2 regions of the Paenibacillus sp. 19GGS1-52 genome follow, and region 2 is predicted to be linked to the other one. Evidence: predicted binding sites of a transcription regulator. Region 2 holds the regulator's gene; the other holds the start of a gene.
The links. The regulator LexA, encoded in region 2, represses DNA repair genes until DNA is damaged. The targets are predictions, from matches to a motif close to CGAACATATGTTCG.
Positions count from the first base shown of each region.

Region 1: the regulator LexA is predicted to act here: its motif matches at 1,823-1,836, upstream of addB (helicase-exonuclease AddAB subunit AddB).

Region 1 covers NZ_CP059724.1:1,858,878-1,862,304, reverse strand. Annotated here, with positions in the region: gene addB (helicase-exonuclease AddAB subunit AddB) at 1-1,702, opposite strand, end outside; gene H1230_RS08635 (class I SAM-dependent rRNA methyltransferase) at 2,390-3,427, opposite strand, start outside.
Region 2 covers NZ_CP059724.1:3,263,794-3,267,220, reverse strand. Annotated here, with positions in the region: gene H1230_RS15325 (HAD family hydrolase) at 1-46, opposite strand, end outside; gene H1230_RS15320 (hypothetical protein) at 82-603, opposite strand; gene H1230_RS15315 (DUF896 domain-containing protein) at 654-863, opposite strand; gene H1230_RS15310 (LysM peptidoglycan-binding domain-containing protein) at 975-1,388, opposite strand; gene lexA (transcriptional repressor LexA) at 1,640-2,266, shown strand; gene H1230_RS15300 (L,D-transpeptidase) at 2,555-2,893, shown strand; gene H1230_RS15295 (hypothetical protein) at 3,068-3,427, shown strand, end outside.

The DNA of each region.
Region 1 (3,427 bases), 1.4 Mb from region 2:
GTACACCAGCGAACACGTCAAACTCCAACCGCTCATTGCCCATCATTTCGACAATTTGATCCAGCAGATCTAATACCGCACTCCATAGCTGACTATGTTCACGTGCAGCCTCCGGCTGCCCCTTCTCCAAAGAATTTGCGCTCATAGCTTCCAGCTTGTGTGCTGCATCTGTCTCTTGGAGCAAACTATAGACCGCTGTACACAGCTCAAGACCGCTGCGGCTCTTCTTAACACGTTTCTCAAAAGCGAACAACGGACCCGTTATCGCTGCCCGACAACGTTCCATGGTCAGCAGCAGATGTTCATCCACCCCTCGGCCACCCTCCATCGATAGGCTCGGTATACCTCTCCAGGACCGTTCATCGGTCCAGCGGTATCCCTGTATCCCACAGGCCAGCACATAGTTCTCCAGAACATCCATATCCTCGCGCGTCAAACTATGGTCCAGCGGAAGCAGCAGATCGGTCTTTACGCAGCGAAACACATCCTCATAACGCCAGCGGCGACGCACCACATCCAGCGCAGAGCGAATAAATTCGATGAGCGGATGATGCAGCTCATTTACTTTTTGATCCAGAAAAAACGGGATTCCATAATCCTGAAAAAGTGGTGTCACCAGCTGCTCATAATCGCCAATATTACGCATGAACACAGCCATTTCACTGTATTTTGCCCCTTCGTCCCGCGCCAATCTGATCATTTCACGCAACGCTCCTTCAACCTCCGCTCTACGGGAGGCAGCAGCACCGATGGAGATGGCTTCAGTTATTTGTGCATCATCTCCGTGCCAGCGGGTCCGGCGGTCATAACCCTGCTCCAAATGTGCAAGCACGGGAGACGCTGCAAATCGTGGAAGAACAGGCGGGCTTAGTAACTCGTCCCATATTTCCACACCCAGTTCCTCCGCTATTCCACGCAGCTTGATATAAGTGACCGCCGCAGGATGAAAGAGCTCCAGCTCATGCGGCTGTTCTCCCGGAGGGTAAGTCCGGTCAAGCGTAAGCGACACAGTCAGTTTGGCCGCACACAGCATTAATTCGCGCAGCACAACAAATTCCTGTGGAGTAAAACCATGAAAGCCATCTACCCAAATCTCGGCTCCACGAATATAGGCGGACTCCGGGATATGCTCTGCCAGTTCAGCCAAACGGTCTTCTTCGTCAATATACAGCCGTGACATTTCCTGCTCCAAGTCGCTAAATACAAGTTGTAAATCATCTAGCTTGCCTGTGAGAATAGGACTGCTTCCAATCGAGTTGCGCATTCTGGACAATTGCTCGTCCAAGTCGGCTGCACCCAGACAGCAGCGTTTCATTTCCGTATGCAATTGGCTAAGCCGCTCTACAAAACCTGGTCTGTCCGCAGAGGCTCCAAATAACTTCAGCTCCTCTTTGCGGCGGTTGATGATTCTATAGATCAGCATCTTCTTGCCTTCTTCACTGATAGGCAGGCTTGCGCTGCCGCCAGTTTCCTGCTTCACCCGATAAGCGAGACGCGAAAAGCTAAGCGTCTGGGCTCGGATGCTTCCCTTGGCATTCCCAGCGCTCAAGAGTCCCCGCTCCGCACCAAAAGAGCCCTGCTCCGGAACGAGCACAATAATCGGCATCCCTAGCGGCTCCTCCTCTAAAGAGGCCGATACCGACTCCCATATCTTTGTTGTCTTACCGCTGCCCGAGCGGCCTATTAAAAAGTTTACCGGCATAACGCAAGACTCCTTCCGTGGCGAAGAGATTTAAAGAGACTACAGGTGGAATCCACCTGTAGAATTATAATAATTCCTGCACCTTGCTCATCCTATAATTATACCATAACCTCATTTGAGAGAACATACGTTTGGGATTATTTTCAAATGAATGGAAGGAGGTAAAAGTTAGATCACTGTTAGATAGACTATAGTCTGTGAGGAATAAATTAACATCATTTTCTGCTGCTAATTGATGTCATCCAGCTCTTGGAGACTCATTAACAGCAATTTCTGCCTCTAATTCAGCAATTCGTTACTAAAATTTTCTTGTTAGAGGAAATTAACAGCATAAATGGCAGTTAATTATCGAATTAAGCATGAATCGGACGATTTAACGGCATGAATTGTCGTTAAATATAAAGAAACAGCTTTGCCACCCTTTATGAACGCTACCCGTCTATCTCAGAGAAATAGAAGGATAAGTTATTGTGTGAAACATATAATCCTGACCTATATTTGCTTCAAAACCAAAATCAGCACTTGATCCATCGCGAATCATGACGCTAAGGTTCAGAGGGTTCTTCTGACCGCTGATAAAGTAGCATGGGAGTCATATTATGTACGACAAGAAGCTTACTACGCCTGCTAATATCCCCAAAAAAAAGAAGAGTCTCAACACAGAGACTCTTCAATCGTGTTTCAGCTTTATTTATTTTTACTCCGCACTTCAAATATAGCAAACTTCAAATAATGCCCCTCTTCGACGCCGAGAATCTGCGGATGGTCCTTGCCAGCGGCCCGCCATTCGATCAATCGCAATATCTTGCCAGCATCCTTCGCTGCGTCCGCGATGGTCTCCAGAAACAGCTCTGGCTGCATATGGTACGAGCAGCTTGCAGTGACAAGATAACCACCCTCATTCACCAGCTTCATGCCATGCAGATTAATGTCCTTGTAGCCGCGCACAGCCCCTGCCACCGCACCTTTGGCCTTGGCAAAAGCAGGAGGGTCCAAGATAACTACATCCCAGGTCCGTCCGCCGCCAGCCGTCATCGGCTTGGAGGTATCCGCTTTTGCTGGCCCTTTGAATTTGGAAGGAGTGTTCACTGCTCCTGTTGCAGAGTCAGATTCATTCGCAACTGTGGTGGCCGTTGCCCGCTCCGAACGCTCCTCAATCCCCTTCACGTGGTTGCGCAGGTAAGCAAAAGCATCATCTACCACAAACTCCACACGATCGCTGTATCCATTCAACTCCACATTGACCTTGGCGCTCTCGATGGCATGCGCCGAAACATCTAGGCAGGTTACCTTCTTGGCACCATACTTGCAGGCGTGCAGCGTGAAGCTGCCGGTGTGCGAGAAGCATTCCAGCACCGTCGCCCCATCCCAATAAGGGAAAGTGACATGTTTGCCACTCTTGTTAACCGGCAGAATCTGCAACGAGCCGTCCTCTGTAGCAATTTTCTGCAGGGTAATCCCGCTGCGCCCACCCCAGCCTTGCATAAGTGGAGCGATAGAGGCTCTATTCTCGCGCTGGTCAAAAAAGTAACCCGTCTTTTGTCCCTCTTCGATATCAACGATCAGCTTCAAGCCATTTTCGCTTATCGTAACGTGGCGGGGACACTCCCCGTACAGCACGCCGGTCGTCTGCTCCAGACCCTCCAGCTCACGCACGCTCACATCACTGCGCTCATAAATGCCGCGTGGAGCCATGACTTGAACCAACGCCTCCACAATCTCGGC
Region 2 (3,427 bases):
ATAGCAGTGTATCGTCAAGGTCAAATAGTACAGCAGCAATTGGCATTATAGCGCTCCTTCTCCCTAAGATGGACTCTAATGTTATTCGTGTTCGATTACAATGTTGTTAGCCTTTGCAAATTGCTCCAGCCGTTCACCCATGGAGGCCGTATTATAACGATTAATTAATCTTGAGAAAACCCATCTTGTCCGTTTGCCCTTATGCTTAATCGTAACCGCGCCACGCGAAAGGGTGATGTTCTCAATTTCAGCAGCAGGCAGAAAGCGTTCACGATTGAATTTGGACGTGGAGAGTTTGTTGCGATCTACCTTTAAGTATGGCCGACGGAAATAGATAAGTGCCGCCAGAACAAAGTAAAGGACAACACCCAGCCAGTTGGCTAGAAGACCCTCAGATCTTTGCGAATCTATCGTTCCTACTAACCAAAACATCACACCAAGCGCGAATAAAACTACTGGAAACACAATATTCCGTCCTTTAAAAACATCAACATTCTTTGCAGGGGTTTTCGAAGCATAAAGAGTCTCCTTGCCCTGTTTCTTTCTTTGCTTATTGATATTTTGCGTGTTGCGTTGAACCATTCTTTCCCAAGAACGGGCCATGTCATTTCCCCCTAGTCATACTGTAATATCTATGAAAAGGTACCGAGGCGCTAATGTTTTAGCCCCTTGTTGCCTTGTCCATGCTCATCATTATCTACAACTTCAATAGTATTCAGCTGAGTACGGAAATTACTGCGGAAATTAGCAAGATACAATTCGCGGAGCTTGGCGCGTTCTGCCGTTTCCTCTTCACTAAGGCCGGTGCTCTTCTGCTTGCGTGCTAATTCGTTAATGCGTGCGACCATTTTATCGAAGTCCAAAACTTTCCCCTCCCCTAATAAATTCATTCTAACTTTGCCATGAGAAAAAGAGCTTGTCAAGGTCTACTCCCTGCAAGCTCTGTCTTATACATGTATGCTGTTCATAATAAATTAATAAATAGGCAATGTAATGATATCTCCAGCCTTAATATTACTGTCCTCTAATCCACTAGATCGTTTAATTCCTTCTATATATACAGCCGTCTTCATATCTGTCGGTTTGTTCTCAAGTGCAATACTCCAAAGTGTATCTCCACGTTCCACAACAACCCGCTTCTCTTGCTTCATTAAAGACACTGATCCTGCAAATACGTTACCAACCACTGTAAAGCCAGATACCACAAGTAGAATTATTAAGGATAACTTTACCAATTGATCTTGCTTGAACATCTTCAATACTCTATCTACCAGTCGACCTGTAATTTCTCTGCTTAATTTCAATTTATCAGATACAGAAATCTGCCCAACAGCTTCGACCTTCTGAGCCTCATCATAGATACTGCGGTATGTGCTATACTTCATCATCAAACATCGCCCTCCAAACACTTGTTCTTACTTTCAAAAATAATATAACACGAACATGTGTTTTGATCAATAGCTTTTTTCGAACAATTGTTCTCTTATTTCGGGAGGTCTATTTTCCAGCTCTAGAATATAAAATATCAATATTTAGCCTCTCTACTTCATTTTAAATTGGTAGATTAGAACTTATGTTTGTGCGAACGGTAGTTCTATGTTATAATTTTCCCAAACATTACTATATGGGGTTGATTCCGATGTCCAAGATTTCGAGTCGCCAGCTGGCGATCCTGGAATTTATACGTAACGAAGTCCGCAGCAAGGGTTATCCACCTTCTGTCCGCGAAATTGGTGAAGCCGTCGGCCTTGCCTCCAGTTCAACAGTACACGGTCACTTGGACCGGCTCGAGAAGAAAGGTCTAATCCGTCGTGACCCAACGAAACCACGTGCGATTGAAGTACTTGGTCAAGATGATTCCGATAATGTTCATCAATTTGCCCAAACCGTTACCCGTGTTCCTGTTCTCGGTAAAGTCACCGCCGGAATTCCAATTACAGCCACAGAGAATATTGAAGATTACTTTCCGCTACCTTCTCATTTCATTGGTGACAACAAAGTATTTATGTTATCTGTACTTGGAGACAGTATGATAGACGCTGGTATTCTGAATGGTGATTATGTCATCGTGCGTCAACAGCAAACTGCCGACAACGGAGATATCGTTGTAGCTATGACCGAAGAAGACGAGGCAACCGTTAAGACCTTTTATAAAGAACGTGATCATATACGCCTGCAACCAGAGAATCCTGCCTATGAACCCTTACGTCTAAACCGCGTTACCATCTTGGGCAGAGTGATCGGATTGTTCCGCGATATCCACTAGTGTTATGCCCTCCTCCAATAAAGACAAAAGGCAGTTCCGCTTCTATGCGGAACTGCCTTTTGTCTTTATTGGAACAAGATGAAACGGGTGCCGTCCTTTATATGGACGGCACCCGTTTCTTCGAAAATATAAGGATAAATTATCGTGTGAAACATATAAATTCTTATATTTCGAAAAAAGTTTATCATAAATTCACCACGCAGAAACCATCTTTCAAGCATCGCCCTCATTGTATTAACAGCCCCGACACTCCACACATATTCTATCCTGAGAGGAGTGATGAATACGATGCCAAATTATCGAATTATCGTTGATTTATCACAACGTATGTTATATCTGCTTGATGATAACACCGTTGTCAGAGGGTTTCCTGTTGGGATCGGCAAAATGCTAACCCAATCTCCCTTGGGCGAATATACAATAATCAACAAGCAGCCTAATCCTGGTGGCCCGTTTGGAGTCTTTTGGATGGGATTATCGAAACCGCATTACGGCATCCACGGAACCAATGACCCTTCCTCCATCGGAAAAGAGGTCTCTCATGGCTGCATACGTATGTATAATGAGGATGTTACAGCTCTTGCAGCAATACTTCCTATAGGAATCCGAGTGACCATAAGAGATTAAAGTATTTCCTTTCTGAGCTTCTGCTTTTACAAAAGAGGTTGTCCTAAATTCATGTACATGGCTTATAGGTCAGCCTCTGGCAACTTCTAAATATTTTTACTGATCTGCGAGGACTTCTGCAATTATATGTCGAATATTGTAACTGGTATTAATACTTGAAGGGAAGTGTCAGGATTGAATAATTCAAAAATAAGAACCCTCGTGGATTTTAAGGTTGATACACTGGGCAAGCTCTCCAATTTATTATTAAATAATGAGCTTGTTAGCGAGCGAAAGGTTAACCTGCTTACGGCCTTTGGCAGTATTCAAGGAAATGTATCTCCCAACAGTTCGAATAAGGAGGATCTATTTAATTTAAAATCATTGATGGATGACGTCATTGTGGACGAGTACATATCATATCTGGAATCTGAGCATCCGGACAAGAACTTCAACTATAACTTCATAGTCCTGGATAACGTTATTGTTAGACCATTCGCCAACTATGAGCTCGCGATTGAATATAAACAACTGATTGTTTATGCAGATCAAATA